Regions from separate parts of the Roseibium album genome, predicted to be linked through region 2. Evidence: riboswitches for the same ligand, from Rfam matches in the RefSeq annotation. Region 2 holds a riboswitch; the other holds the start of a gene.
The links. Region 2 has a riboswitch for FMN ahead of ACO6TI_RS17600 (6,7-dimethyl-8-ribityllumazine synthase). Riboswitches for the same ligand answer to the same signal wherever they lie in the genome.

Region 1 (7,345 bases), 1.1 Mb from region 2:
AGCTTGTCGACTATGAAACCGCGCTTGCAGAAATGGATGATCGGGTCGAGAGAATCATTTCCGGAAAAGCGCGCGAACAGGTCTGGCTGCTGGAACACCCCCCGCTTTACACCGCTGGAACCAGGGCGGAAGACACTGATCTCGTCGCGCCAGACCGCTTTCCCGTCTACAAGACCAAGCGCGGTGGCCAGCATACCTATCATGGGCCGGGTCAACGTGTAGCCTACCTGATGCTGGACCTGAAACGGCGCAAGCAGGACGTCCGGGCCTTTGTTGCCGCCGTAGAGAGCTGGCTCATCAGCTCCCTCTGGCACTATCACATCCGTGGCGAGCGCAGGGAAGACAGGGTCGGTGTCTGGGTGCAGCGTCCCGACAAGGGTGCAGCAACGGAAGACAAGATCGCGGCCATCGGGATCCGGCTTCGCAGGTGGGTCACCTTTCACGGGGTCAGCTTCAATGTCGAACCCGAGCTCGAGCATTTCTCCGGCATCGTGCCCTGTGGAGTGACCGATCACGGTGTTACCAGCCTGGTCGATCTCGGCATTCCCGTGAGCATGGCAGAAAACGACATGATCCTGCGCGCCGAGTTCGAAAAGGTTTTTGGGCCGGTCGTTTCCGTTGATACCGACTAGACCTCGGTCCTGCAACAGCAGGCTTCCAGGAACGAACTCAACCTGGACATACCGCCGGGCTTCCATCCGAGCGCGTGAAGTTTCTCCGTGTCCATGGTTCCCGGCAAGGCCGCAGACTTTGGCGGCAGTTCGCCTCCCCGGCCGCAGGTAGCCCGCAGCATTTTCAGCAGCGCATGTCGATCAAGCACAAGATCGGAAACGTTGAACACTTCAAAGTTTTTTGTCTCCGGGGAACAGGTAGTTGTCAAAGCAACCGCCGAGGCAAGGTCATCGCCATGGACTTCTGTTCCGCATCTGGGATCGACCGGACTGCCGGACAGAAAGTCATCGAACAGGCCGGACCATTTGTGAGATGATGCGCCGGGAGCAAGCCCATAGATGCCGGTCGCTCGGAGCACGGTTCCGTAAAATCCGTCGTCGCAACAATCCGCCAGCAATTTTTCGCCGGCCAGCTTGACCTTGCCATAAAGCGTGTCCGGCGACGGATCGTCGGTTTCCAGCAACACCTCGCCAGCCCGATGATCCCCGTAGACTGCCCTGCTGGAAAGAAAAACAGCCTTTCGGCAGCCGGCCTCTCTTGCTGCCGAGAAAAGTGCCTTTGTTCCCTCGACATTCAGATGCCGGAACCGTTCCGGATCCTGCCCTTCACCGCCGCGGAACTTGCCCGGCTCATGCTGTAGGGCACAGTGGACGACCACGTCTGCAGCGGGCAGCACAGGTGCGGGGTCTGAAAGATCATAGGGAGAATTGGCGACCGGCAATTCCTTGATCGGAGCCCGGCCAAGGGCCGTGACACGGTGTCCTTTTCCAAGCATGTGGCTGGCAACAAAACGCCCGACCGTTCCGCTTGCACCGGTGATCAGAACATGCATCTCAGGACGCCTGTTGCTCGGCCCAATCCGCGGGACCGGGCAACCGGGTCGTATCCGCCGGCATGCCGTCTCCCGTCGCAAATGACTGCCAGAGTTCGATCAGCGGCCGAAGCCGTTCGGCCTTGTCGTGCCCTGCCTGCCACGGCTTTTCATACTGGTAGTGGAGAATATGGATCTCCTTCCAGCTCCAGAGATCGGGCAGATTGAACCAGACATATTGCAGCATGTTGTAGAAAACCGGCAGCCCGTGCCAATCGGGAAAGTGATTTTCCAGAAAAGTCTGGTCGGTCCGCCTCCAGAATGCGTCCGGCCGGTCCAGTGCCGTCAGCATGTTCTCATAAGTTTCCAGGCTTGGCCGCGCGGTGAAAACACCGCTGTTGAGACGGTGAAAATCGGCAAGTCCTTCATAAACATTGGGAGCTGCGCAGAATTCGGGATAGTCGAACAGCCTGTCGCAATTCTGCAGGACCAGCGCGTCGGCATCGATAAAGACCACGCGATCATATTCCGCAAGTTGCCACAGGCGGAGTTTCACGAAGTTGTCGAGCGGCGTATGAAAGACCGGCTTGCCACCTTTCGTGAAAGGCGCAGCCCTGTGCAGGCGGCCTTTCTCGTGCCTTTCGTTGAAATCGCCGGAGGTCGGCAGCCGATCGCAGCGTCCCAGGCGTGGTTTGAAGGCCTTCAGCGCGACAAGATCTTCATCATCGACGCCCGGCGTGTAGAGCACGACCAGGTCGGCTTCGGTATTCGTCCTGCGGAGCGATCTCAAGAGAGCCGTTGCCCCGAGCACGTAGTCCCGATTTGTTACGAGGCTCACATAGGCATTGCGAGCACCAGCCGGGCGATCGAACTGAGGTCCGTTTACCATCTGCCTGCCTTCAGGAAACTGATTTCAGACGCGGATGCTCCGGATCATGCTCGATTTCGGAGGCGATTTCCCGTGTCCAGGCCGAAACCGCCGGCACCCGGCTGCGGTCGACGCGGTAGGCGAAGGCCTTGGCCACATCGACAACTTCCTCAAGCAGGCCGTCTTCGAGCCGGATCGGATCAAGGCCCAGCTGAAGAAACTGTCCGTTTTTGACGACAAGATCGTTTTCAGCTGCCTCTTTGCGCGGATTGGGCAAGTAAGCGACCTTTGCGTCCGTCAGACGGGAAATCAGCTCCGCGAGATCCCTGACGCGGTGTGTTTCCGTCATCTGGTTGAACACTTTCACACGGTCACCGCGCTGAGGTGAATTCTGCAGCGCAAGTTCGATACAGCGTACTGAATCCTGAATATGAATAAAGGCCCTGGTCTGGCCTCCGGTACCATGTACGGTCAGGGGATAACCGATCGCTGCCTGGATCAGGAACCGGTTGAGCACCGTGCCATAGTCGCCATCATAATCGAACCGGTTGATCAGCTGTTTGTGGCGCCGTGTCTGTTCGGTATGCGTGCCCCAGACGATTCCCTGGTGCAGATCGGTAATCCTGAGACCGTCATTTTTCGCATAGAACTGGAAGAGAAGCTGATCGAGGCACTTGGTCATGTGATAGATCGACCCGGGATTGGCCGGATAAAGGATCTCCTGAGCGGCCTTCTCGCCCGAAAGCGTCTCAACTTCCACATCCAGATAACCTTCCGGAATGGCAGCACCGACACTCGAATAGCCGTAAACACCCATGGTTCCGAGGTGAACCAGATGCGCGTCAAGTTCAAGCTCGACCATCGCATTCAGCAGATGATGCGTCGCATTGACGTTGTTGTTGACGGTGTAGTTCTTGTGCTGGTCCGATTTCATCGAATAGGGCGCAGCACGCTGCTCGGCAAAATGAATGATCGCGTCCGGGCGATTGTCGGCCAGCCAGCCCTTGAAGACCTCATAATCGTCCGCAATGTCGATCAGATGGAAATGGATTGTCCTTCCAGTCTCCTGCTTCCAGATGCGCGTGCGCTCCTGGATGGAGTCCATCGGAGTGAGTGACTGTACACCCAGCTCGGCATCGATCCAGCGGCGGCTCAGATTGTCGATGACATGAACTTCGTGGCCCTGATCGGACAGATGCAGGGATGTAGGCCATCCGACGAAACCGTCACCACCGAGAATCGCAATCTTCACGAGAAGTCTCCCTAGTTAGGCAGCAAAGAACAAAAGCGCCGATCTGATTGTTGCACACGAGAAATCAGATCATTGCGATAATTCAATGACAATTCAATGCCAAATCTCCCAATTGATACACAACTTGGTGGAATCACAGGCGCTTACGCAGTATCCCTGATCTCGAACGGGCCGTTTGAAGGCTCAACAACGTCGAGTTCGTTCACAGTCCTTACCCTGGCAAATCTCGGGCCGTGCCACACGGCATCGAGCATATCCGAGACTGTTTCCTTGTTACCGGAAAACACCGCCTCCACCGCTCCCGATTTCAAGTTGCGCACCCAGCCGGACAGATCCCGGGCAATGGCCTCATCGGCACACCAGGCCCGATATCCGACACCTTGAACCCGGCCTTCGATCAGCACATGAACGGTCAACAAGTCAGACATTGCACCCCTTTCCAATGGAAGCGGAGATCGTAAATCAAGCTCGCCTTGTTCGGAAATGTCACTTGTTCAATAGCAACTGGTCAAGGCTTGCCAGGTGCAGCAATCTCGGAGCTCGTTCGTTTTTTCTCGTCCAGCATGACCAGCAGCGACGCACCGACGATCACAAGCGCTCCCGGCCAAAAGGTACCCGTGGGAGCAAAACCGAACGCAAGGAAACCGACAGCGATATTCAACGGCAACTTCAGATGATCAAAAGGCTGTACAAACGCCGCGTCCGCACTCTGATAGGCCAGTGTCAAAAGGTAGTTTGCCAGAACCGTCAGGATACCGGCGCCGACCAACAGCCACAGCGCTGCCCCCGGTGGCACGAGGCCTCCTTCGCCCAATGCCAGGAGGGCGTTTACCGGCGTCAAAAGAAGAAGCAGATAGACCGTTATCGAATCCGCATTCTCACTTGCCGTAAGTTTCTTCGTCACAAGAGATGTTCCGGCCCAAAACGCTGCGGCTCCGAGCGGTAGCAACGCGCCCCAGTTGAATGTCTCGGTCCACGGTTCGAGAATTACCATTCCTCCGCCGAAGCCGGCGATGGTCGCAAGCCAGCGAACCGGGCCAACGCGCTCTTGAAAGAACAGTTTCGCGCCAATGATGACGAAGAAAGGGGATGTCATGACGAGTGCGATGGCCTGCCAGATCTCAACGCGTGCAAGGCCGGCGACCCACAACTGGATTCCGATCACCGCGAGAAAACCGCGGAACAGATGCCAGCCGATTTGTTGTGTTTTCAAGGCGGTAACACCGCGACGCAAAACCCAGGGCAACGCCACGGCCAGGCCGATTGCATATTGCCAGAAAGCTGCGGAAGTCGATGACACCCCGAGTTGCATCGTCGATGCCTGAAGGGCACCGTTGACAAGTGCGAAGGACGCGCCCGCCCCGACCATTGCCAATGCTGCGAACAGCGGTTTCCTGGAGGAAAAATTGTATTGTGCCGACATTGTCCATCTCGTTCCAGTTGTTCGTCCAGAACAGTCTCAAAAGACACGTGTCAGCGGATCCGAAAGTCGGACCGTAACCAAGTTCTCTATCATCCGGACTATAACCGTCGGCCCCGGCATCTCACCGGATCTGCTGACCCTCGGCATTCGCTGAACCTGCCAAGGCGCTCGCGGGCTCCAGGTTTCCCTGATACCGCCGGTGGGGACTTTCACCCCGCCCCGAGAACTGTTCTCTTACGGCTTATCTATCCGGGAAAAGCATGAGTGACAATGCCAGTCGGGCTACTTTTTCAGTATCACTGAAATATCGGTAGGGTTCTTGGCAATCAGAACCGGATTCTCGGCTTCGAATTCTGTTCGACTTCCATCGCCCGAGAAAATACCGATACCGGCAACGCCGTTCTCATTTGCGCCGATAGGGTCATGTGTCCGATCACCGATCTTCGCCATGTCTGCAGCAGACAACACTTTGCCGCCGGAGTATGTGCCACAGGTCTGCCCGGACAAACCTGTGGCCACTCAACTCCGGTAGCCGGGCTTTCCCGATCTACGACATCATGTAGAAGTGCTCGACATTCCGAATTACCTCATGCGCTTCTGTCTCACCCGGTGGTTCAAGTTTCTGCACAAGATTGGTCAATGCGGTATCCGGTATGGCCGCAGACCTGTTCCGGTTCTGATCGTAAAGCACGGCCAATGATGGCTCCACGTAGACGATTTCGACGCGAGCGCCGTATTCTCTGAACAAACGGATGGGTTTGCCCCTGAGTTGTTCGGAGATGTTGGTGGCATTCCAGACGAAGTCCTGTCCCTTTCGCAGATAAGAGCGCGCCAGTTCGTAGGCGGCCTGTATCACCCTTCCCTGGTTGCCGGTCGCCCGCCCGCCCATGCTTTCTCGAATCGTATCGAGGCTGACAACAGGCAGGTCAGGTCGATTTGACCGGATCCAGGTGTCTTTCCCCGCACCGGGCAGTCCCGACATGAGGGTGACATTGCATTTGAAGCTTTCGTAGGCTTCGAAAAAAGGATCCCGATCCTGTTTTTCAAAAAAAGCAACACGGCTCTCGTCATTGGCGAAGGCAAACGGCTCGCGGAGACTGCCGTTTTCCTCAAACAGCTGTTCGGCCAGGGCAACGTTGTCCAGAATGGACCGCTGATCTGCACAAATGCGACCCATTGCGTCGGCTTCGGCATGAAGACAAACAAGGTCAGCCTGGCATTTCCAGGAGGTCTTGATGGCCTGCCTTTGGCAGTCTTCCCGTTCGATAAGCCAGAATGGAATCTGATGGCAGACAATCAATCCGCAGACTTGCTCCCGCCAATCGAACGGGGCTTCGGCTTCCCACAACAGATGCCTTGCGATTCGCGCACCGACCCTCGAATGCCCCCGCGACGAAATGCGACCATTTTCCTCAAAGCTCGTAGTCGCCGGCTTGCCTATGTCGTGCAAAACCGCAGCCCAGAAAACGCAGGAGCGTTGCATGGTTGAAAGGTCCCGCCAACGCTGCAGCAACACCAGGGCCTCCACGACCATACGTGTATGGGTTCCGACATCGCCTTCGCCGTGATGGTGCGGGTCCTGGGGACAACTGTCCAGGGCACCGAGATGTTGCCAGAGCGGCCAAATCCGCTGCCAGTCCACCTTCCATACCGGCGCGGTCGGTACAAGTTCAAGGAGGGTCTCATAGGAGGTCCGAGCAGGCTTACTCGTGCTCATCATACGCTCCTTTCACACCCAGAACCGCCGCAAAGATATCAATGCCATCGGCAAGTTGATTGGGCAGGATCGGTCGCGACTGCCAGTGACTGTCGGAATCTGAGAGAGTTTGGATGAACCCTCCCCTGACAAATTTGAACCTGTCCAGAACAAATCTCTCATCTTCCGTCTTGATGTAGAGACCTTCCGCGAGATCGCTGTCTTCCGTTTGCTGGTCGACCATATCAAGCCGGTTTTTCGAGGCTTCCGCCGCCCGGCTCAAGGCGTCCTGCCATTCCGCCGACTTGTAGAGAGACGGCTTCACCAGTTTCTCCACTTGCGCGGCAGAGGTCAGTTGTCCGTCATGAACAACTGGCACCGGCATGACGGGAAGCCCTCCGAGCAGGTTTCTTCGACCAGTGGTACTGAGAAAACGGGCTTCTTCCCGGTCGTAGACATCAAACTCGAGAAAGTAGTGCGGCAGCCGATCGTAGAAGCTCGTATGTTTGGCATAGAGCCACTCACCAAACATGATGTACCGCGTTCCAAGCACTTCGCGGAATGCCGAAGCGTGAATGGATGCCCATGTTTTGAGGAGGTTGAAATGGCGTTCGCGATGACCG
Region 2 (7,345 bases):
GTCGCGAACCGAAACGGATCAGTCCGAAACGTTCCCCGGCAGAGATTGACTCACCTTCGCGAACAAAACACACGATCCGGCGCGCAACCAGTCCGGCAATCTGCACGACGCCGATACGGGTGCCGCCCATCTCGATTACCAGCCCGTTACGCTCATTGTCGTCGCTTGCCTTGTCGAGTTCAGCATTCAAAAACTTGCCTGCGCGATAGGCCACGCGCGAGATCGAGCCTCCCACTGGTGCACGGTTCACATGGCAGTTGAATACATTCATGAAGATGGAAACACGCATCAGCGGCTCAGTGCCGAGTTCCAGCTCTGCAGGCGGGAGGGCGTGTCCGAGAAGGCTGACAACTCCGTCTGCGGGAGAAATCACAAGACCTTCACCAACAGGCGTCACCCTTTTGGGATCGCGGAAGAAATAGCAGATCCAACCAGTCAACAGGAGGCCGATCCAGAACAGCGGGTCGATAAACCAGCCAACAACCAGCGTTGCGACGAGCGAAATTGCTATGAAAGGCCAGCCTTCCCGGTGAATCGGGACCATGGCTTTGGTGACGGAATCGACTATCGACATCAAGACTTTCCGAATTCAGAACGGGAACGGCTCATTCCCGGACAATTGCTGCCCGAAGTCGCGACGAGCCGACACGCACCCGTTGCGCTTCCTTGTTCCTCAGCTTCTAGAGACTTTTTCGGTCCCTGAGAACAGTTATTTCCCAAACGCGTGACTTATTCACTCACTCGAACGCTTCCAACATCCTGATGCAATTGGGCTTGACCTACCCGGTGCACGACACAGGCACAAATATCGCAGTGAAGGAAAAGGCAATGTTGCCGGAGGTCCTTGGTCTATTCGCCTATTCGAAACCACAAGCTTCCATGCTCGTTGCGATCGCTCGGAAGGCCTCGTCGACATTGAGGCAGCCGGATTCCCTCGGCCGACTGGGCGACAACCGAACAACCGATCGCAAGAACCTTGAGCCTTCGTCTCCTAACCGACTCTCGTTCCAGAGTTCTCTATTTTTCCCGGTATTCAGTTTCCCAATAGGCCGGTCTGCCGTATTTCGAGATCAGAAAATCAACCAGTGCGGTGACTTTGGGTGGAATGAACCTGGCGGGCGGATAGACAGCATAAATGTTGCCGGTGCGGGAAATCGGATAGTTCTCCATCACCGCGACAAGATTACCGTCACGAAGGTCCTCCCACACATGTGCCAGCGATTTCACGGTCAGGCCAAGCCCGTAGATGGCCGCGTCATAGGCAAAGTCGCCACTATCTCCGGAGATTACCGGATCCTCGAGATGATAACCGATTTCCCCTTCAGGGCCCTCGAAATACCAGACGGGCATCGGGTCAAAGCCAACACAGTCGTGGTTGCGCAGATCGTCCGGTGTCTTCGGCGCTCCCTTTCTCGCTATGTATTCGGGACTGGCACACAGCACTCTCGGGTTTCCACCCAGCTTTCTTGCAATCAGGCTGGAATCCGGCAACGGCGCTCCCCTGATCGCCATATCGTAACCTTCCGCCACCAGGTCCACGATCCGGTCGGTCATGTCGACTTCCAGCCTGAGTTCCGGATAAAGTTGCCTGAATTCAGGAAGATAAGGCAGAATGTGTTTACGGCCGAAGAATACGTTGAGCGACATGCGCAACATTCCGCGGGGCGTATCTTCCGCGGCGTCGATCAGTGCACGGGCGCGATCCATTTCACCCAGTGCGTTGCTGGTATGGCGCAAAAAGACCTGACCGGCCTCTGTCAGTCCCGTGCGCCTGGTTGTGCGGGCAACCAGTTGGGAACCGAGTTCCTTTTCCAGGTTGCTCAGGCGACTGCTGGCAGCTGAGGGAGACAAGCCGAATTCCCGGCCAGCCGCAGACAGGCTGCCGAGTTCAGCCACACGTTTGAAAAATTTCAGATCGTCAAGTCGCATTATTCGAAACTTTCGAAAGATATGTTCCAGATTACCCCAATTCTTCGAAACCTTGCAATATGAGAAAACAGGCTCACGAAACGAAAGGAGCCTGTCATGATGCATACTGGAGACATCTACGAAGAACGTGCCCGGACCGCCCGGCATCGGGAGTTGCGCGCTTTTGCAAGCGCCCTGTCGGGACTTCTCTTTCACGTTATTCCGGGCAGAAAAACCAAAAGAGTTGCCGGGTTCAGTTCCGCGGAACCTGCGAATGACCGGGTCTCGAACCGACGGCATGCCGCCTGATGGGGGCCTGCTCCACCCGGATACCGGATTGCCTGCCCAACCGACTTGTCCAGTCAACCTCACCGGAAGTGACAACACTGGTGCAAATAAACAAAACGTAAGACCATTTTTCTCATTCGGCGCTTGCCTTGAGACCTGCTGCCTGCCAGAAGAGCAGCATTCTCAGGGCGGGGTGGAAGTCCCCACCGGCGGTAAGCAGTGTGCTGCAAGCCCGCGAGCGCCTTCCATTCGGAAGGGTCAAGCAGATCAGGTGAGAATCCTGAGCCGACGGTCAAAGTCCGGATGAAAGAGAAACTGCGCTCAGACGGCATTCGCCGTCCGTGTCGTATGTGATCGCCTTGGGTGACGTGTCGCGAACCAGGGAGATCATCAATGACACACACCCGATATGCCTTCATCAAAGCCGGATGGCACTCCGATATCGTCGACCAGGCGCTCGTCGGCTTCCAGCAGGTCATCCCCGCGGACAGCATCGACGTGTTTGACGTGCCTGGTGCGTTCGAGATGCCGCTTGCCGCGAAAAATCTTGCGCAAACTGGAAAGTACGCAGCTATCACTGCGGCTGCCCTTGTTGTCGACGGCGGCATTTACCGGCATGATTTCGTCGCTCAGGCGGTGGTCAGCGGTTTGATGCAGGCTGGTCTTGAAACAGATGTTCCGGTCCTGTCTGTTTCGCTGACCCCACACCACTTCCAGGAAACGGATCATCACACGAAAATCTACAGGGAACATTTTGTGCTGAAAGGCCGTGAAGCGGCAGAAGCTGCCCTGAAGATCGGTTCGTTCCGTCAGCAGGTCAACGCCTGACGGATCTTCCGGGGGGTGGCCCAGGCCACCCCTTCCCCAACGCCGTTATTTGGCGGGAATATAGTCCGCAGTCTGACCTCTCGTCACGATCCCCAGATCATCGTTTTCGCGAGCGGCCCGTAACCGCTCTTCCGCTTCGTCGGCTTCACGCTGACGCGCCCACATGGATGCGTAGAGACCGTCCTTGTCCAGCAGCTCGGTATGCGTGCCGCGTTCGGCAATCCGGCCGGCCTCCAGAACAATGATCTGATCCGCATTGACAACCGTCGACAGGCGGTGCGCGATGACAAGAGTAGTCCGGTTTCGCGCCACCTGGTCCAGTGCGGACTGGATTTCGCGCTCCGTGTGCGTGTCGAGCGCAGACGTTGCCTCGTCCAGAATAAGGATCGGCGGCGATTTCAGGATCGTCCGTGCAATCGCGACACGCTGTTTTTCACCACCGGAAAGCTTCAACCCGCGTTCACCGACCTCAGACGCATAACCCTGTGGCAGATTTTCGATGAAGTCGTGGATCTGCGCCATTCGGGCAGCTTCACGAACCTCCTCATCAGTAGCTTCCGGCCGCCCGTAGCGGATGTTGTAGGCGATGGTATCGTTGAAGAGCACCGTGTCCTGCGGCACCATTCCAATGGCATCGCGAACGCTCGCCTGCGTGACGTCTCGCACATCCTGGCCGTCGATTTCCACTGCTCCGTCCGTCACGTCGTAGAACCTAAACAGCAACCGGGAAATGGTCGACTTGCCTGCCCCCGACGGACCGACAATGGCAATCGTCTTTCCGGCCGGCACCTCGAAATTGATGCCCTTCAGGATGTGACGGTCGGCGTCATAGTGAAATTTGACGTCCTTGAAGACAATCTTTCCAGCAACAGCCTTCAGCGGCTCTGCACTCTCCTTGTCCATTATTTCCGCAGGAACAAGCAACAGGTCGAACATGGCTTCTATGTCCGCCAGCCCCTGCCGGATCTCACGATAGAGAAAACCGATGAAATTCAACGGTATGGAGATCTGCATCAAAAGCGCGTTGATCAGGACAAAGTCACCGATATTCTGCTCACCGGTCATCACCGCCTTTGCCGAAAGGGCCATACAGGCGGCCATGCCGAAACCGAGTATTACCGTCTGACCCAGGTTGAGCCAGGCAAGTGATGTCCAGGTTTTTGTCGCGGCCGTTTCGTATTTCGCCATCGAGGCGTCGAAGCGCGAAGCTTCCATTTTTTCGTTGCCGAAATACTTGACCGTCTCGAAATTCAACAGGCTGTCGATTGCCTTGGAATTGGCCTCTGTATCGCTGTCGTTCATCTCCCGGCGAATTTCGATACGCCAGTTTGAACATTTGATGGTGAACCAGACATAGGCAACGATCATCACTGCCACGATCACGACATAGAAGAAACCGAACTGGTACCAGATGACAGCCGCCATGATGGCGAATTCGAATACGGTGGGAACGCCATTCAGGATCGTGAAGCGGACAATCGACTCGATACCCTTGACCCCGCGTTCGATAACCCGGCTGAGACCGCCTGTGCGGCGTGCCAGATGGAATCGCAGGGAAAGCCTGTGCAAGTGCCGGAAAGTCATGATCGCGAGCTGGCGCACGGCATGTTGCCCGACCCGCGCAAAAAGCGCATCGCGCAACTGGTTGAAGGCGACCGCCAGGACACGGGCTGCGTTGTAAGCCAGCACAAGCATGACCGGGGCGACCAGAAAGGAAGGAAGTCCGGCGGTTTCGCCCGTCAATGCGTCGGTTGCCCAGGCAAAGAAATAGGGCGAGAGAACCGTAATGAACTTTGCGATGATCAGGGCGAAAACAGCGAGCAGAACACGACGTTTGAGATCCGGACGATCGGAAGGCCAGATATACGGCCAGAGATTGGAAAGTGTCTCAAATGTGCTCCCCTCGTCCGCGCTGACGACCTTTTGAGAATGGGAACTTTGGCTGCCTGCAGCCGCATCGGCAGAGCCTTGCGGTGAGGTGGCTGATTGATCGGTCAAACGTTATCTCCAGGACCGCGAACGGCAGTCCATTTCTTCAGTCTTTTTTGAGTGGCACCGGCACGGCAGCGTCAGAGGGCAACGGTTTCAGAGAATTGAGATCCTGCCAGAATTCCTTCGAGCAATGCTCCGCCCGCTTCAGTTTCTCGCGGTTCAAGAGATAGTGGCAATTTCGGCCCCGGGCATCGCAGATCAACAGTCCGGCATCCTTGAGTACCTGCAGGTGCTGTGAGACGGTCGACTGAGCCAGGGGAAGATGATTTACGATCTCGCCGCAGCAAGCCTCTTCCTGCGTGGCCAGCTGCTTGATGATTGCAATGCGCGCCGGATGGCCGAGCGCACGAAAGATTGCGGCGAGCTCCTCACAATTCGACAGGCACTTCCTGTTGTCGTTTGTCGACGGACATTCCGTCTCGCTCATCGGCCTGCTCCCACGCTCACGCGTTCGTGTCTTATCGTAGATATGCGATGAATGGATCAAAAAACAAGGGGCTAAAGGAGATCGGCAGGAAACCCGTCAGGGCTCCCTGCCATTTCAACTTCATCGCCCAGACTGCGGCCTAGCCTCTGTTGGCGTTGCCACTGCTCCTGTCCGGCCAGTTCAGATCGCCTTCAGGGGTCAGGAACACCTGCCCGGGATAGATCAGGTCGGGATCTCTTATCTGGTCCTGGTTCGCCTGGTAGATCGTCGTGTAACGAACACCATCACCATAGAGCCGCCGCGAAATGCGCCACAGGTTGTCGCCCTTGCGGATTATGACGACCGGAAGAGACTTCTGGACGTCCGCGCCCTGGCTCCCCTGCCCGCTGCCCGCACCGGTGGCCACGACCTTGGTCAGAACAATCTGCTTGTCCTGTTCCTTTTCGAAGGTCACGGCTGCCCGCGCATCCACAGTGTTACCGTCTTTTGCAATCAGGTCGGCCCTGACTTCCACATTCCCTTCGGCAACATTCTTGGTGCCCTCGACCAGCCATTTGCCGCTGGAATTGACCTTTGCCTCTCCCTGAAAGTCTTCGCCAACATAGACACGAACCGAGGACCCCGGCTTGCCGGTTCCCGCAACGTAGACCTTGTCCGGTTCTGATTCGACCGCTTCAACCGTTACATCCGGCGATGATGCAGGTTGCTGCGAGCCGGTGACGGTGTCAGCAGATGCCGTGCTGGACGACGGTTGCTGAACAGTCCCGCTCCCTACTCCAGCGTCTGTTTCGGTCCGGGTCTGAGCGCTGCCAGCACTCGCAGTTACCGATGTACCTTCCGCTTCCGGCTTTGGTTGCGGGGTGCCGGCGGGATTCGAAGCCTGTGCCCCGCCCTGACCTTCTGCATTTTCCGGTGCTGTTGTCACCGCCTGCCCCGTGCCCGTTACGGATGCCTGCTCCCGGCCCGGTACATTCTCATCAGCCGCCGCGGCCTGGCCTTCGCTCAAGACAGCAACGTCGGTTCCTTCGGCGGTGTCGGAAGAATTCCGAGGCGTCGCAGGTTGCTCTTCGGCTGCCACCTCAACAGATGGTGCCTGTGCGCCTGATCCTGCCTTGACGCTTCCGGCGGTTTGGCCATCGGCACCACCTTCCGATTGAGCAGGCTGCTGCTCGGCAGGCTGCGAAGACCGGGAATCGCCGGTATTGTCCTCCACGGCAGTCTTGGGCAAGGCAGCGATAACGGTATCGTCACCGTCTGCAGTGCGCTTGCTTGTCGTGGCTGTCGCGGACTGGTTTGCAACAGCTTGTGTTTCTGAAGTTGCGTCAGCATCGGCAACCTGTATTTCCGTCTTCGGTTTTTGCAGAATATCAGACGGCCCTTCGGAATCGTTGAGCACGACCAGTGGCTTTTCCTGGCCGTCTTCAGGGACAGATACGGCAAGCCGCTGACCTGACTCCTCGATGGCATCGCCTTTTTCATCATGGACTTCCAGCCCGACGTCATAGTCGCCTGGCTTCAGCGGTTCCTCAAGAATGATTGTCCACTCACCCGCCTCATTGGCGATACTCTTGCCGACAACCTCGCCATTGGCAGTCAAAGCGACGATGGCACCCGCGTCGGAACGTCCCGCCACAACGGTTTCTCCCGTCGGCTCGACCCCGACAACATCAAAACTGGGGCCTTCAACCGGCGCCTGCTCAGTCGCCTGGGGTGTGTCTGTTTGCACGGAAGTTTCCTGCTCCTGCTGGCTGTCGCCAGTCTCAACGCCGATCGGTACGGACGTTGTCTGCTTTTCGACCTTGCCAGTCTTGTCTTCTCCCACCGTTGGTGCAGAAGCGGCTTCAACAGCTTCCTGAGCAGGCGGTAGAAGGGATCCCCGGTAAAAATATGCCGCTGCCAGCG

Region 1: another riboswitch for FMN. It lies ahead of ACO6TI_RS22710 (DMT family transporter); the one in region 2 lies ahead of ACO6TI_RS17600 (6,7-dimethyl-8-ribityllumazine synthase).

What each region holds. Positions count from the first base shown of each region.
Region 1 is NZ_OZ247583.1:4,968,739-4,976,083, forward strand. It holds gene lipB (lipoyl(octanoyl) transferase LipB) at 1-632, shown strand, start outside; gene ACO6TI_RS22690 (NAD-dependent epimerase/dehydratase family protein) at 629-1,504, opposite strand; gene ACO6TI_RS22695 (glycosyltransferase) at 1,506-2,372, opposite strand; gene ACO6TI_RS22700 (NAD-dependent epimerase/dehydratase family protein) at 2,383-3,603, opposite strand; gene ACO6TI_RS22705 (acylphosphatase) at 3,747-4,031, opposite strand; gene ACO6TI_RS22710 (DMT family transporter) at 4,112-5,026, opposite strand; FMN riboswitch at 5,104-5,257, opposite strand; gene ACO6TI_RS22715 (hypothetical protein) at 5,309-5,545, opposite strand; gene ACO6TI_RS22720 (AAA family ATPase) at 5,574-6,743, opposite strand; gene ACO6TI_RS22725 (RNA ligase family protein) at 6,730-7,345, opposite strand, start outside.
Region 2 is NZ_OZ247583.1:3,862,104-3,869,448, reverse strand. It holds gene ACO6TI_RS17615 (phosphatidylserine decarboxylase) at 1-574, opposite strand, end outside; gene ACO6TI_RS17610 (LysR family transcriptional regulator) at 1,018-1,929, opposite strand; gene ACO6TI_RS17605 (hypothetical protein) at 2,026-2,217, shown strand; FMN riboswitch at 2,372-2,515, shown strand; gene ACO6TI_RS17600 (6,7-dimethyl-8-ribityllumazine synthase) at 2,590-3,024, shown strand; gene ACO6TI_RS17595 (ABCB family ABC transporter ATP-binding protein/permease) at 3,070-5,022, opposite strand; gene ACO6TI_RS17590 (ArsR/SmtB family transcription factor) at 5,060-5,443, opposite strand; gene ACO6TI_RS17585 (LysM peptidoglycan-binding domain-containing protein) at 5,583-7,345, opposite strand, start outside.